Regions from separate parts of the Isachenkonia alkalipeptolytica genome, predicted to be linked through region 3. Evidence: riboswitches for the same ligand, from Rfam matches in the RefSeq annotation. Region 3 holds a riboswitch; each other region holds the start of a gene.
What was found. Region 3 has a riboswitch for thiamine pyrophosphate ahead of thiW (energy coupling factor transporter S component ThiW). Riboswitches for the same ligand answer to the same signal wherever they lie in the genome.

Region 1: another riboswitch for thiamine pyrophosphate. It lies ahead of thiS (sulfur carrier protein ThiS); the one in region 3 lies ahead of thiW (energy coupling factor transporter S component ThiW).
Region 2: another riboswitch for thiamine pyrophosphate. It lies ahead of thiC (phosphomethylpyrimidine synthase ThiC); the one in region 3 lies ahead of thiW (energy coupling factor transporter S component ThiW).

The regions. Positions count from the first base shown of each region.
Region 1 covers NZ_SUMG01000002.1:19,819-27,467, forward strand. Annotated here, with positions in the region: gene ISALK_RS01930 (M48 family metallopeptidase) at 1-144, opposite strand, end outside; gene ISALK_RS01935 (hypothetical protein) at 156-1,151, opposite strand; gene ISALK_RS01940 (metallophosphoesterase) at 1,183-1,806, opposite strand; gene ISALK_RS01945 (acyl-CoA thioesterase) at 1,898-2,359, opposite strand; gene ISALK_RS01950 (thiamine phosphate synthase) at 2,473-3,078, opposite strand; gene thiH (2-iminoacetate synthase ThiH) at 3,149-4,252, opposite strand; gene ISALK_RS01960 (thiazole synthase) at 4,254-5,036, opposite strand; gene thiS (sulfur carrier protein ThiS) at 5,126-5,317, opposite strand; TPP riboswitch at 5,424-5,527, opposite strand; gene ISALK_RS01970 (EFR1 family ferrodoxin) at 5,601-6,401, opposite strand; gene ISALK_RS01975 (MalY/PatB family protein) at 6,406-7,587, opposite strand.
Region 2 covers NZ_SUMG01000006.1:174,886-182,534, forward strand. Annotated here, with positions in the region: gene ISALK_RS07045 (glycosyltransferase) at 1-784, opposite strand, end outside; gene ISALK_RS07050 (carbohydrate kinase family protein) at 747-1,775, opposite strand; gene ISALK_RS07055 (hypothetical protein) at 1,998-2,174, opposite strand; gene ISALK_RS07060 (DNA polymerase Y family protein) at 2,348-3,601, opposite strand; gene ISALK_RS07065 (hypothetical protein) at 3,788-4,039, opposite strand; TPP riboswitch at 4,281-4,379, shown strand; gene thiC (phosphomethylpyrimidine synthase ThiC) at 4,541-5,854, shown strand; gene ISALK_RS07075 (4Fe-4S binding protein) at 6,188-6,382, shown strand; gene ISALK_RS07080 (4Fe-4S binding protein) at 6,398-7,649, shown strand, end outside.
Region 3 covers NZ_SUMG01000009.1:76,520-84,168, forward strand. Annotated here, with positions in the region: gene ISALK_RS08915 (ABC-F family ATP-binding cassette domain-containing protein) at 1-759, opposite strand, end outside; gene ISALK_RS08920 (arsenate reductase ArsC) at 948-1,349, opposite strand; TPP riboswitch at 1,595-1,706, shown strand; gene thiW (energy coupling factor transporter S component ThiW) at 1,856-2,359, shown strand; gene thiD (bifunctional hydroxymethylpyrimidine kinase/phosphomethylpyrimidine kinase) at 2,362-3,156, shown strand; gene thiM (hydroxyethylthiazole kinase) at 3,180-4,001, shown strand; gene thiE (thiamine phosphate synthase) at 3,985-4,629, shown strand; gene ISALK_RS08945 (sodium:solute symporter family transporter) at 4,649-6,040, shown strand; gene ISALK_RS08950 (MFS transporter) at 6,103-7,452, opposite strand.

The DNA.
Region 1 (7,649 bases), on a different contig from region 3:
GGCCTTTTGAACCCGGTCTTTTCCCAGTCCCTTCGGTGTCAGCACCCGAAGGCTTCCATCGGGCTGAACTTGTATTTCCATGGTTCTTCGTTTTCTTTTAATAATTTCACAAGGGATTTTATAATTTTTCAGTTTGATTTCCATACGGCTACTCCCTACTCCTTAATTTTATCTTCCATCGCCTTTAACTCTTTTTGTTCCTCTTGGGTCAGCTGATTCAACAAGGCTTTTCGATTCTTAATTCCTTCCTCCACTTTGTTTCTTCTGCTCTTGCTACGATCAATATCCACCCAGGAGATCTTTTTGTTTCGGTAATAGAGGTCGAAATCCGCCAAACGCTTCCCTTCCTGATCATACTCCAGTCCGGTTAAAATCCGTTTAATCTCCTCCGGTTTGTAAAAGGTAAAAAGCTTTATCTGATAGGCCAGCACCGAGAATAGAACCAGGGCATGATCCTTCGTCCACCCTTCTTCCAGTACCATTCCCACCTCCAGTTTTGACAGCACAAAATTCAGCCGGTCATAGTGGGCCTCATATCTTTCTTCGGAGTCGTAGATATTAATTCGCAGTTCATACCATTTCCGATCTTCCAGGCTTCGGGTGATTAACAGGACCCCTCGGCTACGCAGAGATTTAAAAACCTCCCAGCCCGGCTGCTGAATTAATAAGGTCCCCTCCAGCAAATCTCCGGTTCGGATCACCGTGGAAATCTGACGGTAGGTTAAAAAAAGGATGGTATCCTTGTCCTCCCCCAGATCAACGGCCTTTTCCATCGGGAGATCCTTTCCTGAGTACAGCTCTTTAATTTCTTTTTTCACCAGATTCTGATCCCCGGCAATGCGCATCAGAATCGTGGAAGGACCCATATCCACCCGGTTCACCAGGGCGGATACCTGACTGTTGATCAGATTCGTAAGGCAGATGGAGGCAGGATCGTTAATCAGCAGAATGTAGTTCGCATCTTCGATTCGGGTTTTTTGAAGATTTTCCCCGGTAATAAAAACGATGGTACTCTCATCGGAGCTTGCCTCCATCCCCTGATGAAAACCGACTTCCTTTCCCCCTTGAAATTTAACTAAATAATCCCTTAGCTTCTCTCCTTGATCGGTTCTTAAGAACATCAGCCTTGAAGCCATGCGGATAAACAGCATTTGATCTCCCCCTTTTGTCCGGTGATTTTTTTTATAAGGCTCTATAATTTCGTTCCATTTTACGAAATCCGTTGGTCCCCAATGGATAGGGCAGTTTTTCAAGGTTATTCTCCTTAAGGCCTATCACATGGATGGCCTCTAAGCCGTTGAGCCGTATTTCCTCGCCCTCCCTGTGACTTTTAGGCTCAAAGCTGTGACCGTAAAGATAATAGTCCGCCTTGGGGCTTTCCTCTACAAAAAAGTGATTTATATAAAACTTAGAATTCTCTATTGCAATGATTCCGTCATTCATTACCTTTCCTTTTTCCGTTAAGGATTCTATCTTTGCTCTTTGATCATGATTTCCCGAAACATAATAGATTTCTTGAATATCCGAAGATTCAAGATGGTTGATCACTCCTTCCAGGGCCCGGTGATAATCCGGTTCTAACATCGGAACAATTTCCAGTTTAATATTGTCCACCATGTCCCCGGTGTGAATCAAATAGTCGGGCTTCAGCCTTTTGATCAATTTATAAAGATAGGGGTAAATTTCCTCCGGGGTATCACTGATATGCATAACCAGGGGCCGCTCCATTTGAAGAATCCGCCGGGGGATATACACCCGGTTCAAAAATAAGTTAATACCCTGCAACACTTTTGATCGAACGCTCATTTTTACAACCTCAATTCTTTTCATACCTAGGCATCTACTTTATACTCCTACAAACATTATATACCAAAAAAGAGATGCATATAAGCATCTCTTAGTTTTTTTTCCGGGACAAATACCGCTTTTTTCCCTCCGAGAAAAGTCTTTCCTCCTCCGGAGTTTCCGGTAGCAGCTGAGGTACTTCCTTCGGTCCTCCCTTTTCGTCCAGGGCCACCATGGTAAAGTATCCCGTAAGGGCCAGCTTCTTGGAGTTCTCAATTTCCAGGTCCTCTACATAAACCTTGACCAGGACTTCCATGGAACTCCGGCCCACATAGGTCAGGCGGCCTTCAAAGGTTACCAGGTTCCCTATATGGATCGGTTTAATAAATTCCAGGCCGTCCACCCTAGCGGTAACCGTGTTGCTTCGGGCATGACGATGGGCTACAATCCCCGCCGTATTATCCATAAGCTTCATAATCTCCCCACCGTGGACATTTCCGGAAACGTTGGCCTGTTGGGGCTCCATTAAATTTCCGATACATATTTGGGATTCTTTCATTGATTTTTTCATCATCATTATGGCTCCTTTTTCAGGGGGCAAATCCTTCCCCCAAGTATTTACCCAGTATTTTTCCTGTATAATGGATTATATACCTTTAAATACCCCCTAAAGGACGGTTTATTCAATTAATCGATTAACCATTTATTCCTAAGGCTCTTTACCGTGTTTTTTACCTCAGGGCTTTCCATGATCAGGGAACGGACCGCAATTCCATGAAGTCCCAGGGACTGAAGTTTACCAAGATTATTTGGATCAATCCCGCCGATGGCAATCACGGGAAGGTTTCCTGCTTCCATGATTTCTTTTAGCCAGGAAATCCCCCGGGGCTCCAGCCCTTTTTTGCAGAGGGTCTGAAAAACATGTCCTGCCAAAAGATAATCCGCTCCGTTTTTTTCCGCTATTTTGGCTTCCTTAACCGAGTGAACGGATACCCCGATCCTTCCCCTAAATTCTTTTAGGGTTTTTTTGTCCTCTTCCATAAATTTCTCAAAACCCATATGATAACCCTGGGCCTTAAGGTCCCTTGCCACGGATAAATTCCCGTTAATGATCAGTTTCGTATCCGTCCCTTCGACGATGGCCTTCACTTTTTTCCCCATAGAGAAAAGCTCCGGTTGCTTAAGATCCTTCTCCCGAAGGATGATGCCGTCAACCCCTCCCTCTACCGCTTCCTGTAAAGTCCTATAAAAATCCTTTACCGCAACTTTTCGGTCCGTCACGAAATACAGCATTCTTCAACCTCCTGCTATCTCTGACTTTCTTTGACCTTCTTTTATATTAACCTTTTAAGGGTTCACACGGTTACAGCGGAACCCAGTCCTGAAGGATGGGCTGATAGCCTTTTTTAAGAATCGACGCTTTTACCTCTTCAATGGAGCGGTTATCGGAGATTTCAAACTGCTCCGTATTTTCCTTTTCCCTGCTATGGCCCCCCACCGCGGTGGATACCCCGGCGGACATTTTCGTGATCCCCAGGGGAATGAGGTTTTCCCGAAGAGCGGGATCTTCCCTCGTGGACAGAGTGATTCCCGTCATGGGCAGAAAATTTTTATAGGCCAGTAGAATTTGGACAAAATCCTGATCCGGGACGGGATCGATATCCTCGTATCCCCCTAAAAAGGGCTGCATTCGGGGAAAGGATACGGAGGTTGCCACACTGGGATAGGTATCCAGTAAGTATTTGCTATGGACTCCGGTATAAAATGCTTCTTTTCGAAAATCCGAAAGACCCAGTAGCGCTCCGAGATTTACCGAGGCAACGCCCCCTTTAATCCCTCGCTCCAGGGCTTCGATACGAAAATTATAATTGCTTTTAGGACCCTTGGGGTGCAGTTTTTGATAAATCCCCCGGTGGTAAACCTCCTGGTATAGGGTTACTCCGTCCACTCCTTTTTGAACCAGGCGCCGGTACCCCTCTTCCTTCAGGGGGTAAATTTCAAGGGCAATGGACTGAAAATACTTCTTCAGCACCGTTACCACCGATTCTAGGTATTCTAAGGACGTATCTACGGGGGACTCTCCTGATAGCAGTAAAATATGCTGAATCCCTTTATCGGAAATTATTTTGGCCTCCCGGTCAATTTCCTCTAAGGACAGTTTTTTCCTCGGGATATCCGAGTGTTTATTATAACCGCAGTAAAGGCACTCGTTAACGCAGTAATTGGATATATAAAGAGGGGTGTACAGCAGTATGGTTTTCCCGAAATGCTGTAGATTTTTTTGGTGAGCCCGTACCGCCATCTCCTCTAAATAATTATTTGCCGCCGGGGATAACAGGCTTAAATAATCCTCAAGACTCAGATCCTCTTTTTTCAGTATTTCTTCGATTCGTTCCCCGGTTACCTTCTGTAAAAAGGAATCCACCCATTCTTCAGGGTATCTTCCTAGGACATCCAAGAGCTCCATATTACTGCTCCTTTCTTAAAAAACCGGTTAAGGGAGAGGAGGCGTCTCCTTGGGCTTTTACCTCTCCGAACTTCGAGAGATAGGCAAGCCTTCCGGCTTTTACGGCGTAGTCAAAGGCCCTTGCCATCTCGATGGGGTCTTTGCTGGCGGCTATGGCGGTATTAACCAGCACCGCCTTCGCTCCCAGTTCCATGGCCTCCGCCGCGTGGGAGGGTTTTCCGATCCCCGCATCCACAATGATCGGTACCTTGATTTCATTGATTAAAATCTTAATCAGTCCTTTGTTTTCGATGCCACGATTGCTACCGATTGGGGATCCTAAGGGCATCACCGCTTTCGCTCCCGCTTTTTCCATCTCCTTGGCCGCCATTAAATCCGGGGACATATAGGGAAGCACATAAAAGCCCTCCGCCGCTAAGGTTTTGGTGGCTTTAAGGGTTTCATAATTGTCCGGCAGTAAATACTTCTGATCGGAAATCACTTCAATCTTTACGAAATCTCCGCAGCCGGCGGCTCTGGCGATTTTGGCAATCCGAATGGCTTCCTCCGCATTCCGGGCTCCCGAAGTATTGGGCAGCAAAGTCATGTTTTTCGGAATAAAGTTTAACACGTTTTCCCTGGGATTTTTCAAGTCCACCCTTCGAAGGGCCATGGTTACCATCTCCGTACTCGAGGCCTCTATGGACTTTTTCATAATATCATGATTTTCGTATTTTCCCGTTCCCACCAGTAATCGGCTGTTAAATAAATGGTCTCCTAATTGCAATTGGTCCTTGTTTCCCATTGGTATTCCTCCGTATTATCGTATTTGTATGGTTTTTTACACTCATCCTTTGGAACTTCTTCCTTAAGCTTGAGCTCTGAAGATCCCTTTTAGCCTCCGCCCAAAAAAGTAATCAACTCCAACTGATCCCCTTTTTTCACCTCGGTGGATAATTGATCTTTTTCTAAAATCCCTTGGTTATACTCAACGATCACCATGGAAGGTTCCAACTTCAAGGTTTCTAAAATCCACTGAATACTCTTTCCCTGATAGGGATATTCTTTTCCGTTTACATAAATCATGATTTCCCTCCTCCAATAATAAAATTAATTGATTAAATGTAGCCAACTAAAAAAGACAGGCCCGAAGGCCTGCCTTTTGATATAAGAATATAGATATTTTCTATCTAAATCATTAAAAAGACTTCCCTACGGTGGGTTTACCCACATCAGGTTCAAAGGGTTGAATCTACAGATCCTCTCAGTCCTATTCCGACACCCCCAGTACTTCATTCAATTGTCTTGTCCCCTTATACTCTTTTTTCATTATATAAGAAATCCAACTTTTGTCAAAGGGCAATTGGACTTATTCCCTTTTTTTAATCTCCAACTCCATGGGAGAAATCCGCGGGTTTTTATACCGCTGTTTTTTCTTTGTCCCACGACCGTAATTAATGGCCTTCACGGGGCAGTAGTTAATACAGGCCACACACTGCACACACTGGGAACCCCAAACCGGTTTCCCGTCCACCAGTTCAATGGTTTGGGTGTTGCAGATTCTTCGACAAAGACCGCAGGAAATACAGTGATCATTTACCCGGAACTTTTTCGTGTCAATGGCAAACTTTGAAAACAGCGGGTTCACTGCTTTGCTAAGAACCGAGGGCATAAAACCTTTGTTTACGTTAAAGCCCCTTCCCCGATTTTTAATATCTTCGCTGATCATGGAAAGCAAGGTGTCCGCCCGACGGATTTTCTCTTCCGCCTTCTGGCCGGTCTCCACCTTGCTGCCCATCATCAAATAGTTGTTCGGCATTTTCACCGAATATCCGTAGTTTAATTCTATGTTTTTCTCCTTAAGGGCTTGCTTTATTGTGGTCATGGTATTTCCGATGTTCTCCCCACAAGTGGCGATGGCGAAGGTATAGCTCGGCGGATTCCCTTCAAAATCGAGACTTTTGATAAAGTCCAGCACCCATCTCGGCGGTCCCCAGGCATAAACGGGAAATACAAAGCCTAGGACCTCCTCCTTTGTTAAACTTACCGCCTTTTGATGAAGCCCCGCCCTTCGGGAATCCCCCAGGTTTTCAATCTTCTCTTGTAAATTGATCCCCAGTACCTTGGCCACATAATAAGAGTTCCCCGTTCCCGTAAAATAATAAATCATGACCTCACTTCCCTTCCAGAGCGTTGACGATTCGGTCCAAGGCTTTCTGCAGAGTCTTTCTGGGGCAGGCAAAGTTGATTCTTATAAACCCGTCCCCTCCACTGCCGAACCAGGTACCGCCGTCTAAAGCCACCTTGGCTTCTTTCGTGATTCTCTCCTCCAGCTCTTTACCCGAAAAACCGTACTCCCTAAGGTCGAGCCAGGCCAGGTAGGTGGCCTCCGGCGGGGTAAACTTCGCCCTTGGCAGATGGTCTTTTACCATGCTATCAATCAAATCAAGGTTTCCCCGCAGGTAGTCTAAAAGCGCTTCCAACCAGGGTTCCCCTTTCCCGTAGGCCGCTTCCACCGCCGCCATACTGATGGGGGTTTGTTTACCGATATGGTTTATCTCTAAAATACGCCGATACCTTCTTTTTAAGCTGTCATTTTTAATAATCAGATGAGCGCTCATCAGTCCCGCTAAATTAAAAGTTTTGGAAGGGGCCGTGGCGGTGATCACATGGTCGTCGAACTTCGAATCAAGGTTTGCCAAAACGTGATGGGCTCCCTTTTCAAAAACCAGATCGTGATGGATCTCATCGGAAAAGATCAGCACGTCATTTTCCAAACAGATTTCTCCTAGGCGCCTCAGTTCCTCTTTTTTCCATACCCGTCCCACGGGATTATGGGGACTGCAAAGAATAAAGAGTTTGGTACTGGGATCCTTTGCCTTCTTTTCAAAATCCTCAAAATCTATTTCGTAAGTCCCTTGTTGGTATTTCAACGGGTTGTTAACCACCCGGCATCCATTGTTTTTGATAGCCTTTTTAAAGGGATAATATACGGGTTCCTGGATGATTACCCCCTGACCCTGCTCAACTAAAGCCTGCAACACGTAATTTACAGCAGAAACCACCCCGGGGGTAAATACCAGCCAGTCCTTTTTTATTTCCCAGTCAAACCGCTTTTTGTACCAGCGAAGGATGTTTTCGTAGTACTGCTCTCCTCTTTTGGAATATCCAAATACCCCATGGGACACTTCCTCCTGCATGGCATCCACCACTTCCTTCGGAGCTTCAAAGTCCATATCCGCAACCCACAGGGGCAATAGGTCCTCTTCTCCAAACATTTCTCCGAGCACTTTAGAATCCCATTTAATGGATTTACTTTCCTTACGATCGATCATTTTATCAAAGTCCGGTTTCATCCTTATCCTCCTTTGTTAATTGAACTTCATCTTCCCGGTCTCCCCCCAAAACCTCCAATTCC
Region 2 (7,649 bases), on a different contig from region 3:
TGAAGATGATGGGCAGCCCGAACCGGTCTTCCCGAAGATCCCTTTTCAGGCTATTATGTAGCTCCGCTTGGGTGCGGGCCTCCTCGGAATTTTCCCTGTGGGTATTAAAAATCTTCAGATTCACCCCCGGGGGCACCACTTTGATTTTTTCGTCCTCCGGAGAAACCGCTCCTTTATAGCGTGCATGGGCGTACTGGTTCATCCTTTCCTGGTTCGTGCTGACAAAGATCAGGGAGGCTTCCTCCATGGTCCTCCGTTCTGCCGCAATACGCTCGGAGAATCGGTAAATCCGGTTCATATCCCCTTCGTTGCTTTTGGAGACCTTCAGTTTATCCATCTTTTGGGCCCCCAGAGAGTGGGCCGTAAAGGAAAAAGATACCCCCGTAAGCTCCTTGAAATAGACGGCGGAAAGGCCCCCATCTCCGTAATGGGCAGTCATGAAGTCCGGTCGCCTTCCCTGCCCTTCATAATAGGCGCTTACCCCTTCGGCGTACTCCCTTAAGTAGGGCCACAGCTTTTCTTTGTTTAAAAATCCCTTCGGTCCGAAGGGGATCCTTATAATTTTCACTCCCGAGTTTTCATAGATCTCCTCTTTTTCCCGGAATTCCCCCCATTCCGGATCCTCAATCCGTCGAGTAAAAATCTCCACATCCACTCCCAATTGATCCAGGGCCAGGGCCAGCTCCTTGACGTAAACCAATTGGCCCCCGAAATCCGGATGGGCGGTCCAATAAGAGTCTTTGTTGTCAAAATTCCCCTGGGGATTCATAAAGCCTATTCGCATCCTCTTTTTCCTCCTTTTCCATGAACTTTTGAAATCTCGGAAGGGGAGGGATTCCTCCCACATAGCCGAGCTTATAGTCCGCAACCTGACTGCCGTGTTTTAAGGCCCTCTCCAGGGAGTAGCCCTTTAATAAAGCGGCGTACAGCCCCGCCCAAAAGGCATCTCCCGCTCCCGTGGTGTCCACCACCGGGTTTTTACCCCCCGGCAGTTTTCGCTCTTCCTTTCCGTTGCCTGCAATAAGCCCTTCAGCCCCCAGGGTTAAAATCACCATCTTGGCTCCAAGACTTAGAAATTTATGGAGGTATTCCCTTGGCGAAAGGGACTTATGGGCGTCTTCGGGAAAAAGATTTCGAGCATCTTCCAACGAGGGTTTTACAAAATCCACCTTGGAAAACATCTCCTTTATGATCCTTCGCCCCTCCTCCTTGTTATCCCAAAGAACCTCTCTGAAATTTGGATCCATAGAAATTCTCATCCCTCTATCCTTAGCCCTTTTAATCAAGGCCAGGGTACTTGACCGGCTTGGTTCATGGGAGAGACTCCAGGAAGTGAAGTGAAGAATTTTTCCCCCGTCGACCACCTCCTCTTGAGCTTTGGTTACCCGAAGGTGTTTATCACTGCCCCGAAGGGCGAGAAAGCTGGGATTGTTTCTGCTTTTGGAAACAAATACGACGGAGGTGTTCGCCTCTTGGGTTCGACTGATCCCCTCTAGGGAAACCCCTTTTTGAACAAGGAAATCCAGCAAATAGTCCCCGAGAAAATCCCGGCCCAGGGCGGAAATAATCCCGGGATGAAAGCCCAGGGCCTTAAGATTCACCGCAAGGCATCCCGGCGAACCACCAAAATACCTGGAAAAAACCTGAAGATCCTTCATCCCCCGGTCCCTAGTCTCCTCCAGATATTCCCCGGAGATAAAATCCACCACCAGCTCCCCGAGGGTGACCACATCATAGGTGCTCTTATCAAACTCCAGGGCCTCTTGAAAGTCCATATGCAGTCGCTCCCATCCATTTTGGAATCGGTTTCGGTTTTCTTTTTTTTGACCTTATATTGTTCAAAACAAAAACCGGCCCCCGGGCCGGTTTCACTACTGCTCCCTCTTAGTGTCATCTTTCAACTTCCTAAGAAATCATCACCCTTGTTATTTTGTCAGAAATTTCAGATTGTTTCCTTATATTTATTTTACCCTTTCTGTTATGTTTCAAACAATCTTTCACCTGCTGATAAAACAATTGTAGTCAGCCTTGTCGATATAAAATCTTCCGTGGATCCCCTGCAATCCCTTTTCCTGTAAATCCAAGACCATGAACTCCTCAAAATTTTCCCCTTCAGCGGTTTGTATATGGTGCTTTTCAGCGTTTTCAAACCCGATTAGATTAATTCGGTACACAGATCCTGATATCCTCTTTTTTAAGGAAGTACTTTTCTGGGTTGCTTTCTAACTTTATGATCCCCCGGTTCCGATGATAATTACCCGTCGTTTTTGGTTAATGCAGAAAAAGACGGAGGGATCCGGTGCATCATGAACCGAACACCTCCGTCCCCTTTGGTTTATCCTTTGGTTTACAAGAGGCTGCTCATCATGGGGTAGTCCTCCTCGCCGACGCCGCCCTGGAGGGGTTTTACTTTTGTGTTGGCAAAGCATCCCCGGAAAACACAATTTGGATCATAACGGAGCCGCAGTTTATCAATGGTACGGTCAATTTTTTGATGCCGCTCATATTCCCCGGATTCCTCGAAAATTGTGAGTTGGCGCATGCCTCCCTCTTTTAAATTCGATACCCGAACCCCCAGGTGACGGAGTACCTCGCCGCCCCAGGCCTCTTGGAAAAGTTCCTTTGCAATTTCGTAGAGCTCCTGGGTGCTGTCCGTGGCAAGCTCCAGTTTCCGTTGATGGGAGTAATAAAGAAAGGTATTGGTCTTAATCCCCACACTCACAAGGCCCGCCACATATCCACCGGCCCGAAGGCGCATGCCCACGGTTTCCACAAGGCTTAGAAGGACCATAAAGGCCTCTTCCTCCCGGTATACGTCGTAGGGGATGGTGGTGGAATTCCCGATGCCTTTTACCTCTCGGGGCCCTCCCGCCACCGGAGAGTTTTCCACTCCGTTGGCGTAATTCCAGATGAGCACCCCGTGGGATTTTAACACCTGTTTTAACAGTCCCACCTCGGTGTTGGCCAAGTCCCCGATGGTTTGAATATTTAAGTTTTCCAGCTTCGGCAGGGTTCGCCGCCCCACCATAAACAGGTCACCCACGGGCAGGGGCCACATTTTCTTAGGAATTTCTTCGGGATACAGGGTGATGACCGCGTCGGGCTTTTTCAGATCGCTGGCCATTTTTGCCAATAATTTATTGGTGGATACCCCGACGGACACGGTAAACCCTAGTTCATTTTTAATCCGGCTTTTAATTTCATGGGCCACTTTCAAGGGCTCCCCGAATAGATGCTCCATATTGCTGTAATCGATAAAGCTCTCGTCCACGCTGTAGCGCTGTACTAAGGGGGAATACTCTTTAAAGATTTCATTCATTTGATGACTGCACTGCATATACAGGGCGTAATTGGGCGGCACCACAATCAGATCCCGGTATTTGGCAAAGGCTTCAAACAAGGCCTCCCCGGTTTTGATTCCGGATTTTTTCGCAGGAATGCTCTTGGCTAGAATAATCCCGTTTCGCTTTTTCGGATCACCCGCCACCGCCGAGGGTACCCTTCTAAGATCCAGGGTTTCCCCTTTTTCCAGGCGGTCCTTGGCTTCCCAGGATAAATAGGCACTGTTTACATCGATATGGAAAATTGCTTTCATCTTTATCAACACCCCTTCAGAACGCTTGTTCCTTCATAATACAGAACGAATGTTCTTTTGTCAAGTCCCCTTTTTCCCAACAGCCCTATTATTCTCCTTGCCCCTAAAACCTTGCAAAAAAATAAGAGACTCCGGAAAGAGTCTCTTTAATTTATATTCTTTTGTGTCCCGTTCCCTCCTGCCCTTTGGTGCTTATTTTTCATTATTACTGAAGGCTTTTCGCTTCATCTCCCCCCACTTATTGCCCTTTCTCTTATATTGCCAAAAGGCGACAAAACGCCACAAGGTGGTGAGCTGCCGATAACCGAAATTCTCCAGAATACTGTAGAACACCAGAGCAAACTCCAAACTGATGATTCCATACCAAAAGGAAAGAATAATGGCGATATAGCCGATGATTTCAATTATCGGTCCCAGCATCTCTATGAAAAAAAAGTAGGGCATCCCCAGCAGTCCCACAGTCCCATACTTGGATTAAATAACATTTTTCAGTAATGATCAAGGGCTTGAAATGGATTCGAAGCCGGAAGACCCTTTATTTTTTGCCTCCGTAAACTATCCTAAACCCGTATACTATGCCGATGAACCCTTGGAAGTGGAAAAGGTTCTCTCAAACCATTTTTTATACTTCGTTAATCTTTTGTTTACATCCCCGGGCTAGTGTATTATAATGAACTCAATTAAATAGATTTGCTAGGGGTGCCTTTGGGCTGAGAGGGAGAAATCCTAACTCTTTAAACTTGATGCAGTTCATACTGCCGTAGGGAAGCAATAATTTTTTATCATTGATTTGATAATATTAGAGTTTACCTTTGGGTAAGCTTTTTTTTTATATTAACTTACCTACTATTCTCATCTCCTAGCGACGGGAATTATGATCTTTACTACTGAAGCTGATCAGGAATGTGTTTTAAATTCCTAGAATAAAAAAGGAGATGAATTCAAATGAAATTCACTACACAAATGGATGCTGCAAGAAAAGGAATCATAACAAAAGAAATGGAAATCGTTGCAAAAAAAGAACATATGGCGGTTGAGGATTTAAAAAACCTTATCGCCCAGGGAAAAATAATTATTCCTGCCAATAAAAATCACACCTCATTAGATCCCGTGGGGATAGGGGAAGGCTTAAAAACTAAAATCAATGTAAATCTGGGAATTTCTAAGGATTGTTGCGACATAGAACTGGAATTGGAAAAAGTCCGGGTAGCTATTGATATGAAGGCTGAGGCCATCATGGATTTGAGCTCCTATGGAAAAACCGAAGAGTTTAGAAAACGGATTATCGAATCATCCCCCGCAATGCTGGGCACCGTACCAATATACGATGCCGTGGGATTTTACGATAAAGAACTGAAAGATATTACCGCAGTGGAATTTTTGGATGTGGTGGAAAAGCATGCAAAAGAAGGTGTGGATTTTGTAACCATTCATGCGGGCATTAATAAAGAAACCGCCGGGGTTTTTAAAAGGAACAAAAGACTTACGAATATCGTATCCCGAGGAGGTTCTTTACTATATGCATGGATGGAACTGAATAATCGAGAAAACCCATTTTTTGAGTATTATGACCAACTCTTGGATATCTGCGAAAAGTATGATGTGACCCTAAGTCTTGGAGATGCCTGTAGACCCGGTAGTATTAATGATGCCAGCGATGCCAGCCAAATCCAGGAACTGATGGTACTGGGGGAATTAACCCTACGGGCTTGGAAAAGAAACGTCCAGGTAATGATTGAAGGCCCCGGCCATATGCCCATCAATGAAATTCCCGCAAATGTGTTGCTCGAGAAAAAGCTATGTCACGGTGCTCCTTTTTATGTGCTCGGTCCCATTGTTACCGATATCGCCCCGGGATATGATCATATTACCAGTGCCATAGGCGGTGCTTTAGCCGCAAGTCATGGCGTAGACTTCCTTTGTTATGTGACCCCTGCAGAACACTTACGACTCCCAACGCTGGAGGATATGAAAGAAGGAATTGTTGCCACCAAAATCGCAGCCCATGCCGGAGATTTAGGAAAAAACATTAAAGGTGCAAAGGACTGGGACGACGAAATGAGCTTAGCTAGACAACAATTAGACTGGGAAAAAATGTTTGATTTAGCAATCGATCCGGAAAAAGCTAAAAGATACCGAAAAGAGTCTATGCCAAAGGATGACGACAGCTGTACCATGTGCGGAAAAATGTGTTCCATGAGAAATATGAACAAAGTAATGAAAGGTAAAAATATTAATCTGCTACGAGAGGAAGGCTAAGTAATAAAAACACAAAGTAACCAAAGGGGACGAAAGGGTTTGATTTAAAAAACAAACCTTTCCGTCCCCTTTAATTTTCAAACATCCGCTTCTTCCATCTTACCCCCCTCCCCTATACTCTTCCATCAGTCTCATAACCACTTTGAAAAACCCTTAAAAGAACAACCTGTTCTTATCACTGCAAAATAAAGTTTTCTGCTTTTTCTGAAATCCGCTTAACAAAGAAGTTCTGACGTTATAGAATCATAAATGTCTATCCCCCTCCCCAAAGGGAAGCAATCAAATATATTTAAAGACTCAGCAAGGAACCACTTTAAAGAAAGGAGTGATGCAATGAAAAAAGCCGTAATTAAAGAATCCACCTGTGATAAATCTCCATTCTGTCCGGCTAAAAGAGTTTGCACTGTAAATGCCATTGATCGCAGCAGTTTCTTAAAGCCCTTTAAGGTTATCGCTGAACGATGTATCGGCTGCGGAAAATGTATCAACGTATGTCCCCAACGGGCAATTATCATGAAAAAAGCATAAGGAGGAAATTTACTCATGGAAAACTTTTTTATCAGAGCCAATAGGGTTTTTACACCCCTACGTAAGTATGCATTTATCTATACCCTTTTAGTAGCTTTTGCAGGTCTTTGGTTTCCCCGACTGGGATTGACGGTATTGCTGGTAATTCTAAGTCTGGTTACCTTATCCTTTTTCAAAGGCCGTTATTGGTGTGGTAACTTCTGTGCCCACGGAAGTTTGTTTGATTCCGCATTGTTCCGATGGAGTCGAAATATTAAAATTTTCGAATTTTTCAGATCTCCAATCTTTGCCTGGTTGTTCCTTGCTTATTTTTCATATAATATCGGTAGCGGACTTGTTCGGGTTTCCGCCTTATGGGGCACCCCCATGTTTTATGACCGATTAGGATTTATCTTTGTAAGAAGTTATTTGATGGTAACCATTATTGGCGGAACCTTGGCACTGATCACCAGCCCCAGAACCTGGTGTAATTTCTGTCCCATGGGTATGATGCAAAAAGGTTCCTATTGGTTGGGTAAAACCCTGGGCGTGGCAAAAAAGACCGATCAAAAGATCACCGTGGCCAACCAGGATTTATGTCATAGTTGCGGTAAATGTGCCAGAGTCTGTCCGATGCAACTGACGCCCTATGTGGATTTTTCCGAAAACAATCAGATTGATGATAACAACTGCATTCGTTGCAGCACTTGTGTAGAAAACTGTCCTGCCGGCGTATTGACCTTAAGTACCGAGGCGGAAGCACAGGAAATCTATGAAAAAACTTCTGTGGAGGGTTATGAAGAAAGAAAACATATTGTTACAACCATCTCTGCAATCAAAGAGCTAAACACCGATGTAAAGGAATTTACTTTTTCCTTTAAAATTCCTGAAATTGTCAATTATGAACCCGGTCAATTTGCCTTAGTAAGAATTCAGCAGAATCTGAAAATGTATCGAGCCTTTTCCATCTCCTCCTATAACAAAAATAGCCAGTCTCTTTCCGTTACGGTAAAACGCGTACCCAACGGTTACGGTTCCGACATCTTATTCGATACCTTTAAAGTAGGGGATGTGGCACACCTTGAAGGACCCATGGGCCATGAACTGATCGTGGACAAAACGCAAAAGAAAGTGCTTTTAGTAGCCGGAGGAATCGGAATTACTCCCTTCGTCTCCATTGCGGAGGATTTGATTAAAGATCCCGGAAAGGTTGAGGAGTTTACGCTGATATACGGTGTGAACAAAGAAGAAGAGTTTATTTATCGAGATCTTTTTGAGAAATTTGAAC
Region 3 (7,649 bases):
CGCCTGATACACCTTTTGAAATTCCTCGTAGTCTCCCACATAGCGGTGCAGTTTCTGATTCTCCATATGATAGATCAGGTTGATTACACTGTTTAAAAAGGATATGTCATGGGAGATCAGGATGAAGGCGTTTTCGTAGTCCTGTAAATATCGTTTCAGCCACTGAATATGTTCCTCATCTAGGAAGTTGGTGGGCTCATCCAATAATAAAATATCCGGCTTTTCCAACAGCAGCTTGGCCAGTAGCACCTTCGTCCGTTGTCCGCCGCTAAGATCGTGTACGTCCTTTTCCAGCCCTACATCACTAAGACCCAGGCCCTTGGCCACCTCTTCCACTTTTCCGTCGATGGTGTAAAAATCATTATTGGTCAACATATCCTGAATGTTGCCCATGTCCTCCATTAAGGTTTCCAGTTCCCCGGGAGAGGCCTCTCCCATTTTCTCACAGATTTCATTCATCTCTTTTTCCATATCAAACAGGTATTGAAATGCGCCCCTTAGTACCTCTCGTATGGTTTCTCCTTTTTCCAGTACCGTGTGCTGGTCCAGATACCCCACCCGGACTTTTTTCGCCCACTGAATTTCCCCTTCATCGGGCTGCAGTTTTCCGGTGATCATATTCATAAAACTGGACTTTCCTTCGCCATTGGCACCGATCAGACCGATATGTTCTCCCTTTAATAGTCGGAAGGATACCTCATGAAAGATGGCCCGGTCTCCGAAACCATGGCTTAAATTCTTTACCGTTAAAATACTCATTTTCGACTCCCTTTCTTTAATCACTACGATTGATTATAACGGAAATCCGGGAGAATTTAAAGACCGGTTTCCCGGGAAATAAAAGAAAAAAACCCGGCTTCCCCTACAGTCCCTAAAAGGTACTGTAGGTTCCGTCGAGGTTTTTCCCTCCGGTGGTTTCCTCCGAAGGATTATTTAGATTACTTCCGTTAAATTTCTCCTTTTTCCACCTTGTGGATCAAATCCTCCACCTTGGCCTTAATCAGATCCCGGGTTTCTCGAAAGCCTTCAATGGGTCCCCCGGAGGGGTCGTCCAGGCCCCAATCTTCGCTGTGGTTATTGGGAACAAAGGGACAAACCACATTGCAACCCATGGTGATTAAAATATCCAATTCCTGGGGAATCTCCGTCAGAAGCTTGGGATATTGTCCGCTCATATCCACCCCTGCCTCTTCCATGACTTTCACCGCCCCCGGCTTTAGTTCCGGGTATGCTTCCGTTCCAGCAGAATAGACTTCCAGTACATGGGAGCCCAGTTTCTTTGCCCAGCCTTCCGCCATTTGTGAGCGACAGGAATTATGAACGCATACAAAAGCCACTTTCTTTTTCATTGGATCGCCTCCTCTTGTATTTTTCCATTTACGGTATATGAATATTATCGATTATACTTGAATTGTACGGCATTCTCTCCCCCCTGTCAATCATGTTAAGAATTCTTAACAATTGAAAGTGCCCCGTCCTATGGGAGTTAAAAAAAGAAACTCGGGCTTTTAGGTATTACGTCCTTAAGCTTTTTCCTTTGTGTTTGCGTAAGGCGTTTTTTTGTGCTATGATGACTTTATTCAAACAAATCAATAGGAATCACTGGGAGCGCTGGTTAGGCCAGCTGAGAATAAGACCCGTTTAAGTCTTTAATCCCTATACCTGATCTGGATAATACCAGCGTAGGAAAGTGCGTCGATCATTATTGGACGAATACTCTTGTGTATTCAAGCACAAACCCTACGTCCGGGGTTTGTGCTTTTTTTATTACTGAAAATCCCCTTCCACTTTTGTTTCACCGGCAAGCACCTGCGATCAAACAACCCTATTCAACCCTGGAAAGGAGGCTTTACCAATGAACACAAGAAAACTAACCACCGCCGCCCTGCTGATTACCGTAGGGGTTCTCAGTGCCCATCTTATTTCCATTCCCATCGGCGTGTCCCGGGTATTTCCCGTACAACATGCTCTCAATGTGTTGGCCGCCGTCCTCTTCGGCCCTTATTATGCCGTCGTCGTGGCTTTTGTAACCTCCCTGCTTCGAAATATTTTAGGAACCGGTTCCCTGCTGGCCTTTCCCGGCAGTATCTTCGGTGCCTACCTGGCCGGCCTGTTGTTTCTGGCAACGAAAAAGTCTATCTTCGCCCTGGGGGGAGAAATTTTCGGCACGGGAATCCTGGGCGCCCTGGCGGCCTATCCCATCGCCCGGTATTTGTTAGGGGCAGAGGTTGCCGTGTTTTTTTACATCGGCCCCTTCGCCCTAAGCTCCATCGTCGGAGCCGTCATCGGCTACATCATCTATAAGCTGATGGAACAATCCGGCGTAATAAAATTCTATCACCAACAAGGAGGCAGGTAATCATGAAAAATCTTTTAACCATTGCAGGATCCGACAGCTCCGGGGGTGCAGGCATTCAGGCAGACCTGAAGACCTTCTCCGCCCACAGGGTTTTCGGCATGAGTGTGATCACCGCCGTGACCGCGCAAAGTACCCGGGGGGTCTTTGCCGTACAGGATATCGACCCCGGGGTCATTAAAAAACAAATCGAAGCGGTTTTTGAAGACATTGCGGTCCATGGCATCAAAATCGGTATGGTTTCTCAAATCCAAACGATCCAAGTCATCGCCGAAACCTTAAAACAGTATCCCTATAAGAACCTGGTGGTGGATCCCGTAATGATTTCTAAAAGCGGTTTTGATCTGTTACAGCCCGAGGCAAAGGCCGCCCTGATCAGCCACCTTCTTCCCATGGCCACAGTCCTCACCCCGAATCTTCCCGAGGCCGAAGAGATCACCGGCATGAAGGTTCAAAATCTGGAGGATATGAAAAAAGCGGCTGTAAAAATCCACAGCTTAGGACCGGCCTTCGTATTAATCAAAGGGGGTCATCTCCAAGGGGATGCCATGGATATTCTCTACGACGGAAGCTCCTTTACAACCTATACAACCAAACGGGTAGCCACAAAAAATACCCACGGCACCGGCTGCACCCTCTCCTCCGCCATCGCCGCGAACCTGGGGAAGGGGGAGAGTATTCAGGTGGCCATTAAACATGCCAAAGCCTATATCACCACAGCCATTGAGCATTCCTTCTCCATCGGCAGGGGTCCCGGACCGGTACACCATTTTTATCAGCTGTATCATCCGGATTCTTAATCCATCCCTTAGGAGGTATTTTTATGAACCTGTCCCAAGCCTTTGAAAGCATGCTGAATAACATCCGTAAAGAGTCTCCACTGATTCATCATATCACCAATTATGTAACCGCTAATGACAGCGCCAATGCGGTCCTTGCCCTCGGGGGCAGTCCGGTAATGGCCGATGCCGAAGAAGAGGTGGAGGAAATGGTGGCTTTTGCCTCGGCCCTGGTATTAAATATGGGCACCTTAAACTCCCAACGAACCCATTCCATCCTTCTGGCGGGAAAAAGAGCCAATGCCCTGGGGATCCCTGTAATTCTCGATCCTGTAGGCCTGGGTACTACAAAGCTTCGCCAAAGCCTTATGGCAAAGATTCTACAAGAAGTGTCGCTGACGGTGATCCGGGGCAACCTATCGGAGATCATGCATCTTTACGATCCTTCCGTTGTCCCAAGAGGGGTGGATTCCATCTTATCCTCTGGGGAAGGGGCCGAGGAAATTGCAAAGGTCCTGGCCCAGCGCCATCACTGCACCGTTGCCATTACCGGGGAATTCGATGTGGTTTCCAACGGCAGGGTTACCTACCGTATTGGAAACGGCACTTCCCATCTTTCAAAAATTACCGGTACCGGTTGTATGTCTTCTTCCCTTATCGGACTGTGCTGCGCCTCCGGGGCACCGCCCCTTCATGCCGCCCTGCTGGGACTGAGTATCATGGGGATTTCCGGTGAAATCGCAGGAGAGGGGCTGCAGCCCGGGGAAGGCTTGGGGAGTTTTAAAGTCCGGCTCTTCGACGCTTTTAGTCACTTTACCATCAAGGATTATCTGGAAAGGGGAAAAATTTATGAAGTCCAGGAATGAACGACACAATAAACAAAATATTTCCTATCGCCTGTACCTGGTTTCCGATGAAGGGGTCCTGGGGGGCAGGGATTTTCTGAAAAGCCTGGAGGCGGCGATTCTGGGAGGGATCACCGTCCTGCAGCTTCGCCATAAGGAAGGATCTTCCCAAGCCTTTTACCATCGGGCCCTGAAAGTAAAAAAATTGACGGAGTACTACGGGGTTCCCCTGATCATCAATGACCGGGTGGATATTGCCCTGGCGGTTAATGCCGAAGGGGTTCACCTGGGCCAACAGGACCTTCCCGTTACCGTAGCTCGAAGGCTCCTGGGTCCCGATAAAATCATCGGTGCTTCCACCGCCACTGTTCAAGAAGCGAAAGAAGCGGAAGCGGAGGGAGCGGATTACATCGGTGTGGGGGCTTTATTTCCAACGGCAACAAAAAATAATACCCGAAGCGTGTCCCTGGAGAGGCTTCGGATCATTAAAAACAGCCTATGCATTCCCGTTGTAGGGATCGGCGGGCTTACCAAGGAGAATATCCCCTCGGTGCTTAATACCGGGGTTGACGGGGTGGCCGTGGTTTCCGCCATCCTCGCCCAGGAGGACATTCAACAGGCAGCCAAAGACTTGACCAAAATCCACTAACATCAGGAGGTACCCTTTTATGATTTCATCTTCGCTTATTTATGCAATCATTATCCTTACCGTCATGGCTTTCACCGCCATCGGCGTCATTTACAGTCGGGGAAAGTTTGAATCCCTGGACGATTTTGTCACCGCCCGGGGCACTGCCGGCACCAAGATTCTTTCCACGACTTTTTTGGCCTCCTTTTTAGGGGTGTTTATTCTATTCACACCCCCGGAGGCGGGATCCATCGGCGGGATCACCACGATTATCGGCTATGCCCTGGGGCTGGCAAGTCTTTACATCGCTTTTATGATCCTCAGCCCCAAAATCCGTAACTATCTGCCTAAGGGCAGTACCTTAAACGACTTTGCACGAAAAAGATACGGTAAGAAAATGTACCTCCTGGTTCTTTTGTTGTCCATCTTTTATATGTTTGTGCATCTTGTGGCGGAGCTTACGGCGATTAGTCTTGTGGCCTATGAACTTGCGGGGATCCCCCTTATATTCACGGCCCTGTTCGTCGGTGTGGGCACCATGATTTATATCGCCTACGGAGGCCTTCGGGCTTCCATGTTTACGGATATGATCCAAATGGTGTTTGTGCTGGTGCTGCTTCTCGTTACCACCGTCGGTGTGGTGTATTACCTCGGGGGGATCGGAAACATGATTACCCTCAGCACTGAAAACGCGCCGGAACTGTTCGACTTCCGAAACCTGGGCGGGATTGAGTTCGGCCTGACCCTGGGAATCGCCGTATTTGTGGCGAATTTATTTCATCAGGGCTACTGGCAGCGGGTGTACTCCGGTAAGAATGACCGGTCCATCAGAAAATCCCTGATCTTTAGCATTATCATCGCCGTTCCCGTTATGCTCCTCACCGGATTTTTCGGGATCCTTTCCACGGGACTGGGCTTCGGAGAAAACCCCTCGGTGGCTCTTTTTTCTCTGGTTTACGGCATCTTCCCCAGGGGACTGATCATCCTCGTCTTTATTCTGGCCCTGGTGCTGGTGATGAGTACCGTGGATACCCTGTTAAACGGAATGGTGGCCACCTTCAGTGCCAATAGCCGGGGGATTTTAAAAGACATGGAAACCCGCTCCCTCCTTCGTTTTGCCAGAGCCTTAACCTTAGTAATCATTCTTCCCGCTACTCTAATCGCTGCCCAGGGCTACAGTGTGCTGTACTTATTCTTAGTGGCGGATCTTCTTTGTGCCGGGGTGGTTTTCCCATTGTTTTACGGCCTTTTCAATAAATATGTTACGGAGAATACCGCCCTTTTGGCCTCCTTACTGGGCATCGCCTCCGGGATCCCCTTTTTCATGGCCGACCGGCTCCTGGTAAGTTTCACGTTACCGATTGTGATCTCCGGGGCGGTTACCCTGATGGGAACCGCCTATGGCAAAAAACAGCTTGCAAAGAATTCCTAGGAGGGACTCCCTCCATAATCGCTGCTCTATCCCTGTTTTTTCACTGTTCTTTCATTGTTCTTTCACTGCTCTTTTTCGTTCATCAGTTTTGCCTGGGGACTTCTTTTTAACAGCCATCCGGAAATTGGGGCCAATAGGGCTCCCATGCCCAGCATCATAAAGGGAACCCCCCAATTAACCGCCCGGGTGGGGTCCGCCGCTCCCTGATTGAAGACTTCCAGCACACTGCCGAAGACAAAGGGGGAGAGCATGGTCATACCATAGCCCACAGCGGACTGTACCCCCAGGGCGGTGCCTCGAATGCCTTCATCGGTCATCTCCGTCAGCCCCGCCTTATAAATCCCGGAGTCCGCCACTACCCAGAGGCCGATCCAAAGACCCACGATCACAATCAGTACCATGGACTGGCCATACAGGAATCCAAAGAACAGCTGGGCCACCAAGCTGCAAATCGAGGCCAGCATTAAAGTGTTAATCCTTCCCCATCGGTCCGCCACGATGCCGAAGAACCAGGACCCGGGGGCTCCGAGAAGAATAATCATCGCCGCCAGCCGGCCGCCCAGGGCGATGGCTTGGGCCTCCCCATAGCCTGCGGCCAAGGCACTGGCCACCATAAAGGGACCGATCCATCCCCAAAAGGCATAGAGTTCCCACATATGGCCCATGTAACCGGTGGTGATCAGCACCGGACCCCGGTAGCCTCCCTGGGGAGCCGCTTTCACCCCCGGCGCTTTTTCCGACTCTTCTTCCTTATGTACTTTTTTAGCTTTCACTGCATCTTTCACTGTATCTTTCACTGTATTATTTTCTATTCCCGAATGATCCTTCTCTGTTTTGAGCCGATTTTCCTCCCCGGGTTTTTCTTCTACGAAAAGAAACACCAGTATGGCTGCAATAAACACCGGAAGGGATGTGGCCAAAATTCCTACTTCCCAGCTATAACGGGAGGCTAAGGGAGCCGCAATAAAATACCCTCCCCCATAGGCCATGGTCAAGGCGGCGGTATACCCTCCAATCACTTTTCCCCGTTCATTTTTGGGAAACCAGTTTGACAGCAAGGCCATTCCGGGCACGTAGATGGCCCCTGCGGATAATCCTGTCACAAGACGCAGCAACAGGATGCTCAAAAATCCCCGGGCAAGGAACACAAAAAGGGTGGAGGAGATGGCGGTGATCAAGGTTGCCCAGGCCACCACCTTTTTGGGCCCGACTTTATCCGAAAGCCAACCGGTAATTAGCACCACGATCACATAGCCTACCTGAAAAGCGGATAAAATCATTCCCGTGTCTCGGGACGACAGGGCAAACTCCGCTACGATCTGGCTCAGTACCGCGGAGAAATTATACCAGGGTAAGTATCCCAGGACCATGGCAATCATCATCATGATAAAAATTTTATTCTTTTTTTCCATCTTCTCACTCCTCGTATAACTTAAAGTATTACCAGATTGCTATATCTGGCCCGGGGTGCACAACCCACTTTCAAGTATCAAACCCACCATGAATTTTTCCATAAAAAGGAGGTAATACACCCTCTTTTCGATTGTATATACCTCCGGTATCATGCCTCATGATTCCTATAAATTATTGAGATAACCTTATAATAAGG